Regions from separate parts of the Pseudomonas synxantha genome, predicted to be linked through region 3. Evidence: riboswitches for the same ligand, from Rfam matches in the RefSeq annotation. Region 3 holds a riboswitch; each other region holds the start of a gene.

What was found. Region 3 has a riboswitch for cobalamin ahead of cobO (cob(I)yrinic acid a,c-diamide adenosyltransferase). Riboswitches for the same ligand answer to the same signal wherever they lie in the genome.
Positions count from the first base shown of each region.
Region 1: another riboswitch for cobalamin. It lies ahead of BLU48_RS05250 (ABC transporter substrate-binding protein); the one in region 3 lies ahead of cobO (cob(I)yrinic acid a,c-diamide adenosyltransferase).
Region 2: another riboswitch for cobalamin. It lies ahead of BLU48_RS11990 (CbtB domain-containing protein); the one in region 3 lies ahead of cobO (cob(I)yrinic acid a,c-diamide adenosyltransferase).

Region 1 covers NZ_LT629786.1:1,103,867-1,110,529, reverse strand. Annotated here, with positions in the region: gene BLU48_RS05275 (aldehyde dehydrogenase family protein) at 1-208, shown strand, start outside; gene BLU48_RS05270 (protealysin inhibitor emfourin) at 256-561, opposite strand; gene BLU48_RS05265 (M4 family metallopeptidase) at 590-1,651, opposite strand; gene BLU48_RS05260 (DNA/RNA non-specific endonuclease) at 1,786-2,715, shown strand; partial or broken gene BLU48_RS32190 (outer membrane lipoprotein carrier protein LolA) at 2,724-2,813, opposite strand; cobalamin riboswitch at 2,837-3,030, shown strand; gene BLU48_RS05250 (ABC transporter substrate-binding protein) at 3,135-4,145, shown strand; gene BLU48_RS05245 (FecCD family ABC transporter permease) at 4,142-5,146, shown strand; gene BLU48_RS05240 (ABC transporter ATP-binding protein) at 5,143-5,907, shown strand; partial or broken gene BLU48_RS05235 (GNAT family N-acetyltransferase) at 6,092-6,289, opposite strand; partial or broken gene BLU48_RS05230 (GNAT family N-acetyltransferase) at 6,477-6,663, opposite strand, start outside.
Region 2 covers NZ_LT629786.1:2,532,484-2,539,146, forward strand. Annotated here, with positions in the region: gene BLU48_RS11985 (M10 family metallopeptidase C-terminal domain-containing protein) at 104-1,492, opposite strand; cobalamin riboswitch at 1,904-2,117, shown strand; gene BLU48_RS11990 (CbtB domain-containing protein) at 2,216-2,404, shown strand; gene BLU48_RS11995 (CbtA family protein) at 2,416-3,117, shown strand; gene BLU48_RS12000 (cobalamin biosynthesis protein) at 3,114-3,506, shown strand; gene cobM (precorrin-4 C(11)-methyltransferase) at 3,576-4,322, shown strand; gene nfuA (Fe-S biogenesis protein NfuA) at 4,922-5,506, opposite strand; gene BLU48_RS12020 (acyltransferase family protein) at 5,566-6,591, opposite strand.
Region 3 covers NZ_LT629786.1:790,899-797,561, forward strand. Annotated here, with positions in the region: gene hda (DnaA regulatory inactivator Hda) at 1-652, shown strand, start outside; gene BLU48_RS03795 (C40 family peptidase) at 862-1,491, shown strand; gene BLU48_RS03800 (C40 family peptidase) at 1,636-2,175, shown strand; gene BLU48_RS03805 (PQQ-dependent sugar dehydrogenase) at 2,325-3,638, opposite strand; cobalamin riboswitch at 3,738-3,983, shown strand; gene cobO (cob(I)yrinic acid a,c-diamide adenosyltransferase) at 4,063-4,674, shown strand; gene BLU48_RS03815 (cobyrinate a,c-diamide synthase) at 4,671-6,062, shown strand; gene bluB (5,6-dimethylbenzimidazole synthase) at 6,059-6,663, shown strand, end outside.

The DNA of each region.
Region 1 (6,663 bases), 310 kb from region 3:
CGCCAGCATCTTCACCACCGACTCAGCCAAGGCCCGCGATATTGCCGAGCAACTGGACACCGGCGGGATATTCGTCAACGCGTTCAGCGTGTCAGACCCTCGGGTGGCGTTTGGCGGTGTGAAGAAAAGCGGGTTCGGCCGCGAGCTGTCGCACTTCGGCGTACGCGAGTTCTGCAATGCGCAGACAGTGTGGCTGGATCGCAAATAGCCAGACAGGGGCGACTGCGCTGGCTGCGCAGCAACCCCAGTCGTGCATCAACTGCGGATGTGCCGTCGCACGCATTGCACCAACCCTTCCAACGCCTGCGACTTCACCGGCGCGAGCACACAGACCGTGTGCTCACGCTCGCCCTCCGCCACTGTCAGGGTGTAGTGCACTCGGTCGGGGTTACCGGCTTCGGGCACGGTGCTTTGTGGCAACTGAAAAAAATCCGAAGCTTCGATCAGTTGCCGCAATTCCTGCTGGTCCGGCTCGGGTAGCTTCTCCAGCTCTACCGTACGCGGCTTGGCCAGCCCCGGAAAAAACGCCGGCCCACCGCTTTCCTTGATTGAGATTCGCATGGCTGTTCCTCGCCGCCCAAGCGGCTGGTCAAACATTGATGCCCACGGCTTTCCACCCCTCCTTGACCGCTTTCTGTTCATCCTTGTTCGCGCCGTAAAGACGCCCGGCCACATCATAGGTAATACGCGCAAAACGCAGGAACCCCGAGTTCGGTCGCAGCCGCGCATCCCGCAGTGCGTCATACCAGATGCGCCCTGCACGCTCCCAGGCGAACCCGCCAATCTTGGTTGCCACCTGATAGAACGCGTGGTTGGGAATGCCGGAATTGATATGCACCCCGCCATTGTCCTCGTATGTCTGTACAAAATCATCCATGTGACCCGGCTGCGGGTCCTTGCCCAGCAGCTTGTCATCAAACGCAGTGCCTGGGGCTTTCATCGAGCGCAGAGCGGTGCCCTTGATCTTCTTGGTGAACAACCCTTTGCCGATCAACCAATCAGCCTCCTCGGCGGTTTGCTTCAACGCATACTGCTTGATCAGTGAACCGAACACGTCGGACAGCGACTCGTTCAACGCGCCGGACTGGTTGAAGTACATCAGCTTGGCCTCATCCTCGGTAACGCCATGGGCCAACTCATGGCCAATCACGTCGAGCGCCACGGTGAAGCGATTGAATAACTGCTGGTCACCGTCGCCGAAGACCATCTGGGTCGAATTCCAGAACGCGTTGTTATAGTCCTGGCCGAAGTGCACCGTGGCGTCCAGGGCCATGCCGGCATCGTCGATGGAATTGCGGTCGAATACCTGGTCGAAAAAATCGAAGGTCGCGCCCAAGCCTTCATAGGCTTCGTCCACTGCGGCATCGCCACTGGCCGGTTGCCCTTCGCCGCGGATCAGCTTGCCAGGCAGGCTGTCGGTGTTTTCAGCGCTGTAGATCGAGCGCTGTTTCTCGGCGCCCATGGCCAACGCCATGCGGGCTGGGCCCTTGGCGGGTACCGCGACCATGCGCAACGAGCGGAACGTGCTGTCCTTGGCCCGAGTGCGTAATGCGACTTCCCGTTGGGCTTTATCCCCGTGGCGGGCGATCTGGTCGAGCATATAGGGTGGGATCAGACAGAAAATCGGGTTGCGCGGCTGGCGAACACACATAAGCTGGCTCCTTTTTGGCGTGTGATGAACGTCCGGTAGCGGTTTCAGGATAGCCCTGTGTTCGCCACCTGGGCCAAATTGTCATGAGTTTGTGTTGCAGTGGTGTTTATCCGAGGCCCATAAGGAACATGCCCATGCCCGCCCGCACAGCCAAAATCGACCTTTCCCACCGCCCCAGGCTTTCCGACCTGCGCCCATTGGTCGCGCTCAGCCCCACCCTGCTGGAAGCCAGAACCGCGACACCGCGCGTCACCGCGGCCAAGGACCTCAAAAACCGCGCTGGCTATGCCCATGATTTCCTCAGCGACTTCGTGGTGCCATGGCCCACGGTCGGCGAGCCACTGTCGAGCGACGTGCAACCCAAGCGCCTGGACTACACGCATTTCTCCATCACTATGTCGCGTTCCCGACGACTGGCGCTCTACGTGGGGGTGAATATCGACGGCTCAAAGCACGTGGACATCACGCGCAGCAACGACACTTGGGCCTACGATGGTCGCCTGCCCCTGGATGCGCAGGTAGGTGAAGACCTTTACGCCAGCAATGGCCTGGACCGCGGCCACCTGGTGCGGCGCCAGGACCCCAACTGGGGCGACGAGGCCAACACCGCCAACTTCGACACCTTCCACTTCACCAACTGCTCGCCGCAAATGAGCGGCTTCAACCAGAAGACCTGGCTGGAACTCGAAGACTACATTCTTGACAACACCCAACGCTGGAAAGCCCGGGCCACGGTGTTTACCGGCCCGGTATTCGCCGATGACGACCGACTTTATCGTGGGGTGAAAATCCCCAAGGCGTTCTGGAAAGTCGTGGCTTACCTCAGCGACGACGGCAAACCCTCCGCCAGCGCCTACATGATCGACCAAAGCCGTGAGCTGGGGCAGCTCGACCTGGTGTTCGGCCAGCTTCGCACCTACCAGCGCAGCGTGATCCAGATCGAGCAACTGACCGGCATCCGCTTCGCCAACCTGGCCGACTATGACGGGTTCAGCAATGAAGAACGTGCGACAGGTACGCGGATTGAAGCGCTGATCCGCGGCCCCCAAGACATACGACTCTGAGAGCGGCCCATTGTAGGAGCGAGCTTGCTCGCGAAGCACCTGAGAGCGCCGCGGAGCATCAGGTTCCCCGCGTTATCGTTAGCGACCTTCGCGAGCAAGCTCGCTCCTACAGGGCCTGATCGACTACCATACCGCCGCCGGTTCCCGTATGGGACTAATAGGGAATTCGAAACGCCGCCCGCGACGTCAATCGAAACTGCCCCCGCAACTGTAGGTGCCGAGCCTGCTCCCCACTGCCACTGGACCCTGTCCGGGAAGGCGGGAGCGAGGCGACGACGCATCAGTCAGGAGACCTGCCGGCCCAGCAAAACCACTAACCGGCGGGGTGTCCGGGAAGGACATCCTTGCCTGCCCGATCGGCAGCGTTCGAGGCTGTATTTCCGAGCCGTACCGCCCCTGCTGCACTCGGAGATCACCCCATGCTGCCACGCGTTACCGCCCTGATCGCAGGCTTGGGTGCCTGTGCAATGGCCCAGGCCACGCCCACCCATTACCCGCTGACCCTGGAAAACTGCGGCAGTACCCTGACCTTCCAGCACGCGCCTGCACGCAGCGTAACCATCGGCCAGGCCGCCACCGAGATGCTCTACGCCTTGGGCGTGGGCGATAAAGTGGTTGGCACTTCGCTGTGGTTCAACAACGTGTTGGCGCAGTACAAGGCACAGGACGCCACCATCGAGCGCCTGGCCAACAACGAGCCGAGCTTCGAAGCGGTGATCGCCAAGCGCCCGCAACTGGTGGCCGCCGAGCTGGAATGGGTGGTGGGGCCACAAGGCGTGGTCGGCACCCGCGAGCAATTCCATGAACTGCAGATCCCCACCTACCTGCTGCCCTCGGACTGCGAAGGCAAGGACAACCTGGTGGGTGCCGACGGCACGCGTCTGGAGCCGTTCCGCATCGACACGATTTATAAAAGCATCCGCCAACTGGCGCAGATTTTCGACGTCCAGGATCGCGGCCAGCAGCTCAACGACGAACTACAGGCGCGCCTGGCCAAGTCCATCGCCACCGCGCAAGGCAAAGGCTTGAAGCAAGCCAGCGCGCTGGTGTGGTTCTCCAGCGCCGAAATGGCCAGCGATCCGTACGTGGCCGGGCACAAGGGTATTCCGCAGTTCATGTTGCAAACCCTCGGCCTGCGCAATGTGGTGCAGTCCGATGAAGAATGGCCCGCCGTCGGCTGGGAAACCATTGCCAAGGCCAACCCGACGTTCCTGGTGATCGCACGCATGGATCGGCGCCGCTACCCCGCCGACGACCACGAGAAGAAACTCGCCTTCCTGCGCAACGACCCGGTGACCCGCAACATGGACGCGGTGAAAAACAACCGCATCATCATCCTCGATGCCCTGGCGCTGCAGGCCAGCCTGCGCACCTTCGATGGCCTGGAACAACTGGCCGCCGCCATCGACGGCTACGACCTGCCGAAATGATACGGACCCTGCTCGCCCTCACACTGCTGTTGCTCGCCCTGCTCGCCGGCGTGGCCATCGGCGAGACCGCCATCTCGCCACAGGTGGTGCTCCAGGTGCTCGCCAACAAGCTGTGGGCCGCGGGCTTCGTGCTCGACCCCATCGATGAAGGCGTGGTGTGGAACTATCGCCTGACCCGCGCCCTGGTGGCCGCTGCCTGCGGTGCGGGGTTGGCGACCTGTGGCGTGATCCTGCAATCGTTGCTGCGTAACCCGCTGGCTGATCCTTACTTGCTCGGCATCAGTGCCGGCGCGTCGACCGGCGCGGTCCTGGTCGCCTTGATTGGTGTGGGCGGCGGGCTGGTGTCGCTGTCGGCGGGGGCATTTGTAGGGGCAATGGCAGCGTTTGCGCTGGTGATCCTGCTGGCGCGGGCCAGTGGCTCGTCCAGCGGCACCGGGCAAATCATCCTTGCGGGCATCGCCGGCTCGCAATTGTTCAATGCCTTGACCGCGTTCCTAATCACCAAGTCGGCCAGCTCCGAGCAAGCCCGCGGCATTATGTTCTGGCTGCTGGGCAACCTCAGCGGTGTGCGCTGGCCGTCGGTGTGGCTGGCGGTGCCGGTGGCGATCGTTGGGCTGACGGTGTGCCTGTGGCATCGCCGCGCATTGGATGCCTTTACCTTCGGCAGCGACTCGGCGGCGTCCCTGGGCATTCCGGTGCGCCGCGTGCAATTTGTGCTGGTGGCCTGCGCTGCGCTGGTGACGGCGGTGATGGTGTCCATCGTTGGCTCCATCGGTTTTGTCGGCCTGGTGATTCCCCATGCGGTGCGCCTGCTGCTGGGCACCGGGCATTCGCGGTTGCTGCCGGCGAGCGCTCTTGGCGGCGCGTTGTTCTTGATTGCGGCCGATGTGCTGTCGCGCACCTTGATCAAGGGCCAGGTGATTCCCGTCGGTGTGGTCACGGCGTTGGTGGGCGCACCGGTGTTTGCGCTGATCCTGATTGGCCGCAGGAACGCGCGATGAGTGTGCTCAGTTGCACCGGCCTGGGTTTCAAGGTGCGAGACGCTGAGTTGCTGCGCGATGTTCACCTGGACGTGCAGCAAGGGGAAACCCTCGGCATCGTCGGGCCCAACGGCTCGGGCAAATCCACCCTGCTCAAATTGCTCGCCGGCTTGCGCGCCCCGGCCAGTGGTGAAGTACGCCTGGGTGCCAAGCGCCTGGGTGAGCTGTCGCGCCGCGCCATCGCGCAACAGCTGGCGGTGGTGGAACAGCAGGCTGACACTGACGATGCCATCCGCGTGTTCGACGCCGTGGCCCTGGGCCGCACGCCATGGCTGTCGGCGCTGAGCCCGTGGTCTAGCGAAGACGACGCCATCGTCCGCCAGGCCCTGCACGACGTAGACGCCACCCACCTGAGCCACCGTGCCTGGCGCAGCCTCTCCGGCGGCGAACGCCAACGCGTGCACATCGCCCGAGCCCTGGCGCAACGACCGCGGATTCTGTTGCTGGATGAGCCAACCAATCACCTGGATATCCAGCATCAACTGGCGATCTTGAAAGGCGTGCAAGGCTTGCCGGTGACCACCTTGATTGCCCTGCATGACCTGAACCAGGCGCTGACCTGTAATCGCCTGGCCGTGCTGGATCGCGGACGATTGGTGGCGCTGGGTACGCCGTTGGAGGTGCTGACGCCAGAGCGCCTGCAAGAGACATTCGGGGTGCAGGGGCATTACCTCACAGACCCGTTCGACGGCGCGCAAATCCTGCGCCTGCGCCCTACCTGACCTGAAACACCTCGGTCAAAAATGTTGGAGGGGGCTTGCCCCCGATGAGGGAGTGTCAGTGAATACACCTGGGGCTGACCCACCACCATCGGGGGCAAGCCCCCTCCCACATTTGACCGAGGCGTGTCAGTCAGGCCGGCGGCGGCGTACCCGTAATCGTCGCATCGCCCCTGCCACATTTGATCTACAGAGACCGGTGCATATGGGTGGTCTGCCATACCGGGTCAGCTTCCACATCCACCACCTCGAATCCTTGCCGGATCCAGAAATCAATCGCCCCGGGCAGAAACGGGTGGGTATGCAGGTAAACCACTTCCACCCCGTCCGCCCGCGCCCGCGCTTCCAGCGATCGGTATAGCTCACCCGCCAGACCGCAGCGACGCCCTACCTGACACACCTGGGACAAATGTGGGAGGGGGCTTGCTCCCGATGAGGGAGTGTCAGTGAATACACCTGGGGCTGACCCACCACCATCGGGGGCAAGCCCCCTCCCACATTTGACCGAGGTGTGTCAGTTATGCCGCCAGCGGCGTACCCGTGATCGTCGCATCGCCCCTGCCACATTTGATCTACAGAGACCGGTGCATATGGGTGGTCTGCCATACCGGGTCAGCTTCCGCATTCACCACCTCGAATCCTTGCCGGATCCAGAAATCAATCGCCCCGGGCAGAAACGGGTGGGTATGCAGGTAAACCACTTCCACCCCGTCCGCCCGCGCCCGCGCTTCCAGCGATCGGTATAGCTCACCCGCCAGA
Region 2 (6,663 bases), 1.7 Mb from region 3:
AATGTTGATCGCTCATCCGACATCGAGAAACGCCGAAACCACACAGGCAGCGGCCGGCCTGTTGAAGCGACTACTCCCTAGCCGCTGGCATGCTGCTTCTTTTTTAGGAATAGGCCCACTTAACCGGAACATTACTAATGATGTCGGGTGTATTTATCGGACCGTGGCTTTTGAGAAAAAAGTCAAAACGGCCGTTGCCCGTCAGATCAATAGCCAACCTCGACTGGTTGGTGTGGCGGTTGTAACCCAGAACAGCTTGACCAGGTTCGCCCGATAGCCGCCTTACAAACGTCAAGGCGCCAATACCGGCGTTTTTCAACAAGACCGAAATGTCGATTTTGTCGGTGCCACTCTCAAAGTCCATGATCAGGTCAGGATTTTCCAACGTGGAATCGCTGGCGTGGTCATAAGCAAAGGTATCCGCCCCCCCTGCCCCCCTCAGCCAATCGGCGCCCGCTGCCCCCTTGAGCACATTGTCCGCATCGTTCCCGATGATCGCATCATGACCAGAACCGCCGATTGCGTTTTCAACCGTAACGCCTTTGGCAATAGAAACATTCCCCCGTAACCCTCCAACATCGGAATAGGATTCAGCGTTGAGGTTGACGGTCTGGTTTTGGCGATATCTGGAAAAATCCAATGTGTCGTTACCTCCACCGTCCCACACGCAGAATAATGCCGTATTCCTGGGATGATCGAGTTGATAATAGTCTCGACCCGAATTGGAGTTAAAACCGTAGGTGGTGTCTGAATTACGTGTTCTATAGTTGGCACCATATACCCGCTGGGCAGCAGCAATATCACCCATCAATGGTGCAGCAGAGTACCTTCCCTTAAGGTTCTGACCACTTAAGTTGGCATCGAAGTAGCTCATGACAGTATGGCCACGAGTATCCTGGGCATAGACGGCGTCGCGATAGTAACTGGGGTAGGTGGAATCGCCGCTATTGTCATAGTCCGCTGGATGCAAAAGCCCCAGTCCATGCCCTATTTCATGGGTAAGCGTATATCGGCCGTGATTGTTAAGTGCAGGCGCAGCATTCGTGCCAAAACGGGGATTCATGAGGACTTTACCGTCTCCACCTGGCAATTGGGCGAATGCAACCCGGGGCACCTCACTGTTGGAAAAAGCCAGGTGCCCTTCCCCACGGCCAGTACGCTCTTCGAAAGACACGTTCGCCACATCGGCCCAGGACTGCATGGACAGTCTGGCCTGGCTTTTCTGGGTGGCATTGAACGCTGTCTCCCCTTGCCCGTGGGTATCGAATGTATAGGAGACTTGCGTGACGCCATCACCATTGCTGTCATTCCATTTCCGGCCGTCCCGGGTGAGGTGCTGGGCGATCTGGTCCACGGTAAAAACCGGCTTATCAAGACCCGGTATTGGCCTCAAATGCGGGTCGAACTTACGCAACGTGGGATCGGAAGAGCTGTTTTGTTGAGCCTCTACGGACGGGTTATAGGAGCGTTGCACGCTGTTGGTTATCTGCACAATGGGCACCATCAATTTTGACTATTCAAGGGAGACAAAACCACAACCACGAGCATCAGTAGGGAGAAACGCAAAAAGCGTTCCCGGACAGCTTGCCCAACGATTCAACGCCTGCATCACTCTAAATAACCAAGCTCCGAATGGAGCATTAGTTCACTGAACATACCGCCTCAACAACCTATTGAAAAGTAAGTAAAAGCCCGAACAACCCACTTACACCCATACAATATATTTTTATATTTCGGCAACAGAAAGAATAACCTTTCTTCCTTTTGAAACATGTAAAAGCTCATGTTCCGCTGCATTCGCTAACGACAAGTAAATAAAGATTGTGGACGCGTACAGGGCCACCTCTCTCGTTGCCTTGGCAGCGCATTCCGCCATTTGACGTAAGCGCTCGCCGCATGCTCTCCTACACATCTTGTTTCGGGTGCCCTTCACAGGGTGAAACGGGAAACCGGTGCGCCATAGACCTATGGCAAGTCCGGTGCTGCCCCCGCAACGGTAAGCGAGCGAAGCGTCAAATCCACTGTGCTGTGCATGGGAAGGAGACGCTTATCAGGTGGAACTCTTCCAAGAGCCGCCCCTCGCAAGCCCGGAGACCGGCCCGAAAAAATCAGATAACAAACCCGCGGTGGGCGGGCGCTGTTCAAAACCCTGCGTGCCCTGGCTCGCATGGTTTGCATGCGCTCGTTTCACCCTGACACCTGATAGGGACGCGCCATGTCGATCACCACCAGCACCTCGCACACCGCCAGCAGCACTGCCACCTTGAGCCAACGCCTGACCGCCGCAATCGGTGCGTCGATCCTTGGCGCGTGCCTGGTGTATTTCGCCGGTTTCTCCCATATCGAGGCGGTGCACAACGCGGCCCACGATACCCGCCACAGCGCTGCGTTTCCGTGCCACTGAGAGCTGCCGACATGATCAAACGCATTGCCCGGACCGCAGGGTTCACCGGCTTGTTCGCCGCCCTGCTGCTGACCCTGCTGCAAAGCTTGTGGGTTGCACCGTTGATTTTGCAGGCGGAGACCTATGAAAAGCCGCCGGCAACCACCGAAGTCACCCATGAGCATGCCAGCGCCGCTGCGCACACCCACGACGCCGAGGCCTGGGAGCCGGAAGATGGCTGGCAGCGGGTGCTCTCCACCACCGGTGGCAACCTGGTGGTTGCCGTTGGATTTGCACTGATGCTCGCCGGCCTGTACACCCTGCGTGCACCGACCCGCACCGGCCATGGCTTGCTGTGGGGCCTGGCGGGTTACGCGACCTTCGTGCTGGCGCCCACCCTGGGCCTGCCACCGGAATTGCCCGGCACGGCAGCAGCTGACCTGGCGCTGCGCCAGGCCTGGTGGATCGGCACCGCCGCCTCCACCGCCGCCGGGATTGCGCTGATCGTGTTCGGCCGCAACTGGCTGTTGAAAGTGCTGGGCGTGGCGATCCTTGCCGTGCCCCACGTGATCGGCGCACCGCAGCCGCAGGTGCACTCGATGCTGGCCCCGGAGGCTCTCGAGGCACAATTCCAGATTGCCTCGCAATTGACCAACGTGGCGTTCTGGCTGGCCCTCGGCCTGATCAGCGCCTGGTTATTCCGCCGCCACCGCGACGATCGATACTCGGCATGATCCTGGTGGTCGGCCTGGGGTGCCAGCGCGGTTGTGATGTTCACGCCCTTCTGGACCTGTTTGACGCCGCCCTCGCCGAGGGCGGTATTGAACGCCAGCGCATCACCGCCCTGGCGAGCCTTGATCGCAAGCAGGATGAGCCCGGTTTATTGGCCCTCGCTCACCAGCTGGGCCTGACGCTACAGTGCTTCGACGCCGAACAACTGGCAGGTTATGAACAGCGCTTGAGCCATAAGTCAGCGGTCGCTTTTGCCCATGTCGGCTGTTATGGCGTGGCCGAAAGCGCTGCCCTGGCCCTGGCCGAACACCTCTCTGGCAACCCTGCCCGTCTGCTGATTACCCGCAGGAAAACCAACCAGGCCACCTTTGCGTTAGCCTGCGCCGGTTAAAATCCCGATAATTGTCGTTATCGATCATGAATAATCTTCATGCTCACCCGTTTTCAACAGGAATTTCCCATGACCGTCTACTTCATCGGCGCAGGCCCCGGCGACCCGGAACTGATCACCGTCAAGGGCCAGCGGCTGATCCGCAGTTGCCCGGTGATCATCTACGCCGGCTCGCTGGTGCCCGCGGCGGTGCTGGAGGGCCATCAGGCGCAACAGCTGGTCAACAGTGCCGAACTGCACCTGGAGCAGATCATCGACTTGATCAAGACCGCCCATGGACAAGGCCAGGATGTGGCACGCGTGCACTCCGGCGACCCAAGCCTGTATGGGGCGATTGGCGAGCAGATCCGTCACTTGCGTGAGCTGGGCATTCCCTTCCAGATCATTCCCGGGGTCACGGCCATAGCCGCTTGCGCGGCGCTGCTGGAAACCGAGCTGACCCTGCCGGACATTGCCCAGAGCGTGATCCTGACCCGCTATGCCGATAAAACCAGCATGCCTGCCGGCGAGAATTTCGACAGCCTGGCCCGGCACGGCACGACCATGGCGATTCACCTGGGGGTCAATCATCTGGAGAAGATCGTCGCCGAGTTACTGCCGCACTATGGCGCCGATTGCCCGATAGCCGTGGTACACCGTGCAACCTGGCCGGATCAGGATTGGGCGGTGGGCACCTTGGCGGATATTGCCGAAAAGGTCGCGGCCAAGGGGTTCCGGCGTACGGCGTTGATTGTGGTGGGCCGGGTGCTGGCCAATGACACTTTCAGCGAGTCGTCACTGTATCGGGCGGGACATGCGCACCTGTACAGACCTTGATTTTTTACTTCACAAAATCAAACCAACCCGTTGATTTAAATGAATAAACATAGAACAGAATGTGGGAGGGGGCTTGCCCCCGATGGCGGCCTTAGAGCCGACCGGGGTCTTGGTTTTAGACCGAGTACATATCCATTGTTTAGGTAACGGCGACTATTGGTTCCGCTCTTACAGCGGGTCACTTTTGAAAAGAGCCCAAAAGTAACCAAAAGGCTCTTGCCCCACCACTCGGCACCTCGCCTAGGCTCGGTGTGCCCGTAATCCGACATGGATTTGGGGGGCCGCCGCCACGCGCCATCCATGGCGCGGGGCGGCTAAACCGGCATCCCTGCCGGTTTACCCCCCAAATCCCTGTCGAATTCCGGCCAGCGTGGTTTAACGGGGCGCCCAAGATCAAAAGCAAGATCAAGAGCGGCTCGCTGCGCATCGTGGTTACCGTTGGCTGTTCCACAGTTGTGTAGATACCCATGGCTATCGCGGGCAAGCCCCTCCAACACTTAATCCTTATTATTAGATAGATATCATAAGCCAATGAATTTTAAGCAAAAAAAAAACGGCGCTCACGGGGCGCCGTTTTTTCTTCGCAGTGAACACCTTACTTAGTAGTAGGCATTTTCTTTCTGCGTGTGGTCAGTCACATCACGTACGCCCTTGAGCTCCGGAATGCGCTCAAGCAAAGTGCGCTCGATGCCTTCACGCAGGGTCACGTCTGCCTGGCCGCAGCCCTGGCAGCCGCCGCCGAATTTCAATACGGCGATGCCGTCATCCACTACGTCGATCAAGCTCACCTGGCCGCCATGGCTGGCCAGCCCTGGGTTGATCTCGGTTTGCAGGTAGTAGTTGATGCGCTCGTTGACCGGGCTATCAGCGTTGACGTTCGGCACCTTGGCGTTGGGGGCCTTGATGGTCAACTGGCCGCCCATGCGATCGGTGGCGTAGTCGACCACGGCGTCATCGAGGAAGGCTTCGCTGAAGGCATCGATGTAGGCGGTGAAGCTTTTCAGCCCCAGGGCGGTGTCTTCAGGTTTCTCTTCACCCGGCTTGCAGTAGGCGATGCACGTCTCGGCGTACTGGGTACCGGGCTGGGTGATAAAGACGCGGATACCAATACCCGGGGTGTTCTGCTTGGACAGCAGGTCAGCCAGGTAATCATGGGCGGCGTCGGTAATGGTTATGGCAGTCATGGAAACTCCTCACAGGCTTGCCGGCAGTTTACGCCAAATCATTACAGAGGTACAAAGTCCTAGTATTTTTGTCGGGAAATAATTGCCTGGTCCTCGACAGCCAGCCAACGCTTGAGCGGGCGATAGGTTGCCCTCTCCAGCCATTGGTAGCTGACGTATGCGCCCAGCGCCGTCACTACGATGCAAACCGGCAGGATTGTGTAGGGATCTATTGCGTTTCGCTCAGCAATCCATCGCCCGGCGGCCAGCGCCAGCACGTGGATCAGGTATACCGAATAAGAGCAATCGCCGAGAATTTTCAAAATGCGCGAGCCTTGGAAGTAAGGCTCCAGCGTTACACAGCTGATAACCAATATCGCGCTGGGCACGCCCCACTCAAGCGCACGGGGTACATCTGCCCCGTGATAAATCGCCGCCAGGGCCACCGCGATCCCGGATAACGGCAGCCACGCCCTGGCCCGGCACAGACCACGGCGGTACAGCATGCCGATCACGATACCCATCAGAAACTCAAGCACGATGTCGTTATGGTAAAAACCGCTGGCCAGGTCCAGGGCGGGGCTGAGGGCACAGCACACCAGGTACAACAAACCTGCCACCACCCACAACCGATATGAACGGCCAACCAGCAAGGCCACGGCAAACAGAACGTAGAAGAGCATCTCGAAGTTCAGGGTCCAGCCAGCATCCAGCAGCGGATAGACCCCATACCCTCCCGGGTTCTCAGCAGGAATAAACAGCAGCGACAGCAGCACATGGCCCAGCGCCAGCTCAGCATCGGGAAACATCGACGGCACTGTCAGGACCAGCACAGCCATGAGCAGCGTATAGAACCAATACGCTGGAGCGATCCGCGCCAGGCGCATCAGCATGAATTGCCACGGCGTGAGCGCCTTATCTGCGGTGGCGAGGAAAATCACCAGGCCGCTGATGACGAAGAATATGTCCACCCCGATGCCGCCCTTGTCGGCAAACAGATAAGCCAGTGGGTTATGCACCTCGAATTCAAAAAACACTTGGGTGAAGTGGTGCCCGAACACCACCCACGCCGCCAGCGCCCGTAGCGCCTGCACTGAAATCAACATCATCGGAATACCTTTTCCAATCCCGCAAGGCAACCATCCGACCGCTTCAGCACCTGCTCAAGGCGATGACTG
Region 3 (6,663 bases):
TATCAACTACTACCCAGGCGCCAATGCCGCTGCACTCGGCTATGTCGAGCGGCTCTGCGAAGCCGACGCCGGGTGGACTGAAAGCCTGATCTACCTGTGGGGCAAGCATGGCGTGGGGCGTACCCACCTGCTGCAGGCCGCATGCCTGCGTTTCGAGCAGATGGGGGAGCCGGCGGTGTACTTGCCCCTGGCTGAGTTGATGGATCGCGGCATCGGCATCTTCGACAACCTTGAGCAGTACGAGCTGGTGTGTCTCGACGACTTGCAGGCAGTGGCTGGCAAAGCGGAATGGGAAGAAGCGCTGTTTCATCTGTTCAACCGCCTGCGCGACAGCGGCCGGCGCCTGCTGATCGCCGCATCGACTTCACCGCGCGAGCTGCCGGTGAAGCTGGCTGACCTCAAGTCTCGCCTGACCCTGGCGCTGATCTTCCAAATGCGCCCGTTGTCCGATGAGGACAAGTTACGTGCCCTGCAACTGCGTGCGTCCCGTCGCGGCCTGCACCTGACCGACGAAGTCGGGCACTTCATCCTTACCCGTGGCACCCGCAGCATGAGCGCGTTATTCGATTTGCTCGAACAGCTCGACCAGGCGTCGTTGCAGGCGCAAAGGAAATTGACGATCCCTTTCCTGAAAGAAACCTTGGGTTGGTAAGTGGTTGATTTGCCATGGTTCGGCACTTTTCAGGCGCCAGAAAAACTGCGCTTGAGCCCAGCAGGCCACGCAGTAGCAGCGATAAATGGAATTACGGCTTAGATGTCATGGTCGAAACCAGAAGTCACATAGATCACGATTGAATTTGCAAATCGATGTGATAGAGGGCATAGTCTCGGCTTCTTTACACATCAGCCACGGTCGTGCCCATGCTAAATCGCTTCGCACCCCTCGTGCCTCTCGCACTCGTTACCCTGTTGTTTGGTTGCGCCTCCCACCCTCAGCAGGTGGTAGAGCAGCAGAAGCCACAACCACAGACTCAACAAAAATTCGTCGCCGCACAGTCTTCCACTGTTTATGAGGAAGAGTTGACCACTGAAAAGGAACTGGCCGATTTCTCCGGCAGCAAGCCTTACCAGCTGCCTTTGCTGGCCGACAGCATCCTTGAGCGCGGCAAGTCCCTGATCGGTACACGTTACCGTTTTGGCGGTACCTCGGAAGCTGGTTTCGACTGCAGCGGCTTCATCGGCTACCTGTTTCGTGAAGAAGCCGGCATGAATCTGCCTCGCTCGACGCGCGAAATGATCAACGTGGATGCACCGTTGGTCGCACGCAACAACCTCAAGCCGGGCGATCTGCTTTTCTTTAGTACCAGTGGTCGTGGGCGTGTCAGCCACGCCGGTATCTATTTGGGCGATAACCAGTTTATTCACTCCAGCAGCCGCCGCAGTGGTGGTGTCCGGGTCGATAACCTGGGTGACAGCTACTGGAGCAAAACCTTCATCGAAGCCAAGCGCGCACTTGCAATGGCCCCGACTACGGTTACCGCCAGTAAGTAAAGTTAAAGTGATACTTGAAGTTTGACGTGTAAGCGCTAGAATCCCTGGACATTGTTGTCATCCGTTCGCGCGAGCTTTGCTTGCGCGTTCTGGTTTTCAACGTTCGGCAGCGAAAGCCGCATCCAGACCAGGATTGTTCTGCACATGTCGACCTCGGCCCGCCTGATTCTTATTGTTTGCGCCGCGTTGCTCAGCGCCTGCGCGAGCCGCCCACCGCCGCCCGCGCCTGTAGCGGTCAAGCCCAAGCCGGTGTTCAACTACGCCACCCAGAATTTCTCGCCTGCTGCCGAAGATGTGCTCTTCCGCGCCTTGGGCCTGGTTGGCACGCCCTACCGCTGGGGCGGCAACACGCCGGACTCGGGGTTTGATTGCAGCGGCCTGATTGGCTTTGTATTCCGCGACGCCGCCGGTATCTCCCTGCCGCGCACTACCCGCGAACTGATCGTGATGCGTGCCCAGGACGTCAGCGAGCAGAACCTGCAAACCGGTGATCTGCTGTTCTTCGCCACAGGTGGTGGTTCGCGGGTCAGTCATGCAGGGATTTATGTCGGGGAAGGGCGCTTTGTGCATGCGCCGCAAACCGGCGGTACGGTGAAGCTCGATACGCTATCCAAAGCGTATTGGCAGAATGCCTATCTGAGCGCAAAGCGAGTGCTGCCCGGGAATCTGGCACGCAACCCTTAAGTCGTACATAGATCCAAATGTGGGAGGGGGCTTGCTCCCGATAGCGGTGTAACCGTCAGCACATACTCAGCTGACAGGCCGCTATCGGGAGCAAGTCGAATCGTCGCACCGCCCCTCCCACATTGGTTTTATAGTGCTCCTGAGATGGGTTACTTGGCTGCCGACACCCGCCAAACCTTATTCCCCACATCATCAGCCACCAGCAAATTCCCTTGCTGGTCGATCACCACGCCGACCGGCCGACCCATGGCTTTCTCATCGCTGTTGAGAAACCCCGTCAGCACATCCACCGGCTGTCCTTTTGGCTGGCCCCCTTCAAACGGCACGAAAATCACCTTGTAGCCACTGTGCGGCTTGCGATTCCATGAGCCATGTTGGCCGATAAACGCACCGTTGCTGAACTGCGCGGGCAGTTTATTGCCCTCGGCGAATGTCAGCCCCAGTGAGGCGGTATGAGGGCCTACCGCGTAGTCCGGCGCGATGGCCTTGGCGACCAGATCAGGGTTTTGCGGCGTGACACGCACATCCACATGCTGGCCGTAATAGCTGAAGGGCCAGCCATAAAACCCGCCATCCTTGACTGAGGTGATGTAGTCGGGCACCAGGTCACTGCCGATTTCATCGCGTTCATTGACTGCCGTCCACAGCTTGCCACTCTGCGGTTCCCAGGCCATGCCGTTAGGGTTGCGCAGCCCGGAGGCGAAAATGCGGTGCTTGCCGGTGGCGCGGTCGACTTCCCAGATCGCGGCGCGTCCCTGCTCTGCCTCCAGGCCGTTTTCGGCGACGTTGCTGTTGGAGCCGACGCTCACATACAGCTTGCTGCCATCCTTGCTGGCCACCACGTTTTTCGTCCAGTGGTGGTTCAAAGGCCCGCCCGGTAAGTCCACGACCCTAGTGCCCTGGGCTTTGATCGCGGTTTCACCCGGCTGATAGGGGAAGCGCAGCAACTTATCCGAGTCCGCCACATACAGGTCGTTGCCGACCAGTGTCATGCCAAAGGGCGAATTGAGATTCTCCAGGAACACCGTGCGGGTTTCGGCCACGCCATCGTGATCGGCATCGCGCAGCAACGTAATGCGGTTCGGGCTCGGCACGCCGGCACCGGCACGGCCCATGACTTTTTCCATTACCCAGCCACGCACCCCTTTGGAATCGTCCGGCTTGGGTGGTGCATTGGTCTCGGCCACCAGCACGTCGCCGTTGGGCAGCACGTAGAGCCAGCGCGGGTGATCCAGGCCCTCGGCGAACGCGGCAACCTGAGTGCCGGCAGCGGCGGTGGGTTTGGCGCCCTCCGGCCAGCCAATGGCCGGGGCGATATTGACGGTGGGGACCAGGGTCTTGTTCGGCTCCGGCAGCTTGGGCGCAGGCCCGGTGCCGTCGGAGACCTGCAAGGTAGAGCTTTCACCGCAGGCGGTGAGGCCACCGGCGAGCATGATCAGTAAGGCGAGTCGGGTTTTATGCATGGTTTTCTCCTTGATACCTGTAAGGGTAGAGAAGCAGGGTGTACGGATGGTTCAAGTACCAGGCCAGCTTTAATTGACGCTCCACCCCCAACCCACTAACCTTCGCGGCTTGTTCCAGGTGCTCTGTGGCGTGCGCGTCGGCAGAGTGAAACAGGGAAGCCGGTGAGTGAGCGCACTTGTACACAGTGTTGCCGCGATTCCGGCGCTGCCCCCGCAACGGTAAATGAGTCAAGACGGTGCTGTTTGCCACTGTATCGCCCGCGATATGGGAAGGCGCGCCCTCGGCTGCTTCGATAAGACGCGCCACTCATGAGTCCGGAGACCGGCCTTGAACATTCAACAGCATCACGGTGGGCGATGCTTGGCTGTCTGTTTTTTTTTTTCCTGCCCGCCGTTTTTTGTCCAGCCCCAACGGAGAGCTGCCATGACCGATTCCCCCGACCGCGACGAACGCCACTTGGCGCGCATGCTGCGCAAAAAAGCCGTGATCGACGAGCGCATCGCCAATTCACCGAATGAGTGCGGCCTGTTGCTGGTATTGACCGGCAATGGCAAAGGCAAGAGCAGCTCGGCCTTCGGCATGCTGGCCCGCGCCATGGGCCATGGCATGCAGTGCGGTGTGGTGCAGTTCATCAAAGGCCGCAACAGCACCGGCGAAGAGCTGTTCTTCCGACGCTTTCCCGAGCAGGTGCGCTTCCATGTGATGGGCGAAGGCTTCACTTGGGAAACCCAGGACCGCCAGCGCGACATTGCCGCCGCCGAGGCGGCCTGGGCCGTGTCCCGTGCGATGTTGCAAGACGCCTCTATCGGCCTGGTGGTGCTGGACGAGCTGAACATTGCCCTCAAGCACGGCTATCTGGACCTGGACCAGGTACTCAGCGACCTGCAATCGCGCCCGCCGATGCAGCATGTGGTGGTCACGGGCCGCGGCGCCAAGCCCGAACTGATTGAAATGGCCGACACCGTCACCGAAATGGGCATGCTCAAGCACGCGTTCCAGGCCGGTATCAAGGCCCAGAAAGGCGTCGAACTTTGAATCAGCCTCGTCATTGCCCGGCCGTATTGATCGCCGCTCCGGCGTCCGGCCAGGGCAAAACCACCGTCACCGCCGCGCTGGCGCGTTTGCATCGCAACCTGGGACGCAAGGTACGCGTGTTCAAATGCGGGCCGGACTTTCTCGACCCGATGATCCACGAGCGCGCCAGCGGTGCGCCGGTGTATCAACTGGACATGTGGATGGTCGGTGAGCAGGAAAGTCGCCGTCTGCTCTGGGAGGCGGCAGGGGAGGCCGACCTGATCCTGATTGAAGGCGTGATGGGCTTGTTCGACGGCACGCCCTCCAGCGCCGACCTGGCGCGGCACTTCGGCGTGCCGGTACTGGGCGTGATCGATGGCACCGCCATGGCCCAGACCTTTGGCGCCCTGGCCCTGGGCCTGGCACGTTATCAACCCGACCTGCCGTTTGCTGGCGTGCTGGCCAACCGCGTCGGTACTTTGCGTCATGCCCAGTTGCTCGAAGGCAGCCTCACCGAGGGCTTGCGCTGGTACGGCGCGTTGTCCCGAGAGACCGGCATCGAATTGCCCAGCCGCCACCTGGGCCTGGTGCAAGCCAGTGAATTGAATGACCTCGATGTGCGCCTGGACGCCGCCGCCCAGGCCTTGGGCAGCAGTTGTGAAGTGGCCCTGCCGCCGCCCGTGACCTTTGCCGCGCCCGCAGTGATCGAGGCCGAGCCGTTGCTCGCCGGCGTGCGCATCGCCGTGGCCCGTGACGAAGCCTTTGCCTTTACCTACGGCGCCAGCCTTGACCTGTTACGGGTGATGGGCGCTGAGCTGAGCTTTTTCTCACCGATCCATGATCGCCAACTGCCGGAAGCTGACAGTCTGTATCTGCCCGGCGGGTATCCGGAATTGCACCACCAGGCCCTGTCGGCCAATGTCCCGATGCTGGAGGCCATCCGTGCGCATCACGCCGCCGGTAAACCGCTGCTTGCTGAATGTGGCGGCATGCTCTACCTGCTCGATTCGCTCACCGATGTGCACGGTTCTCGTGCCGAACTGGTGGGCCTGCTGCAGGGCGATGCGGTGATGCAAAAGAAACTTGCAGCCCTGGCTCTGCAAAGCGTCGAACTGCCGGAAGGTGTCCTGCGTGGCCACACCTACCACCATTCCCTGACCAACACCGAATGGGCGCCGATTGCCCGCGGCCTGAGCCCCAACGGTGGGCGCGGTGCCGAAGCGGTGTACCGCCAAGGGCGGATGACCGCGTCCTACGTGCACTTTTATTTCCCGTCGAATCCTGGCGCGGTGGCCGCGTTGTTCGCGCCAGACCTTGAGACCGTTATCGCAGGCAAGCCAGCTCCCACAGTTGACCGAGTTGAAACCCAATCCAATGTGGGAGGGGGCTTGCCCCCGATGAGGCCATGACTGACAACGCCTTCCCCAAGGCCGACCGCGACGCTGTCTACCGCGCCATCGCCGAACGCCGCGACATGCGCCACTTCACCGGCGGCAGCGTCGCCCCGGAACTGCTGCAGCGCCTGCTCCAGGCCGCGCACCAGGCGCCCAGCGTCGGCCTGATGCAGCCTTGGCGTTTTATCCGCATCAGCGACCGACCTTTGCGTGGGCAGATTCAACAACTGGTGGAAGAAGAGCGCGTGCGCACCGCCGAGGCCTTGGGCGAGCGCTCCGATGCGTTCATGAAGCTCAAGGTCGAAGGTATCAGCGACTGTGCCGAAGTGTTGGTGGCTGCCCTGATGGACGACCGCGAGCGCCACATTTTCGGGCGCCGTACCTTGCCGGAAATGGACATGGCGTCGTTATCCTGTGCCATCCAGAACCTATGGCTGGCGGCGCGCGTGGAAGGCTTGGGCATGGGCTGGGTCTCGCTGTTCGAACCCCAGGCCCTGGCCGAGCTGCTGGGCTTGCCGCCCGGTGCCAAGCCCCTGGCGGTGTTATGCCTGGGACCGGTGGCGCAATTCTATCCGGCACCGATGTTGCAGCTTGAAGGCTGGACCGAGCCGCGACC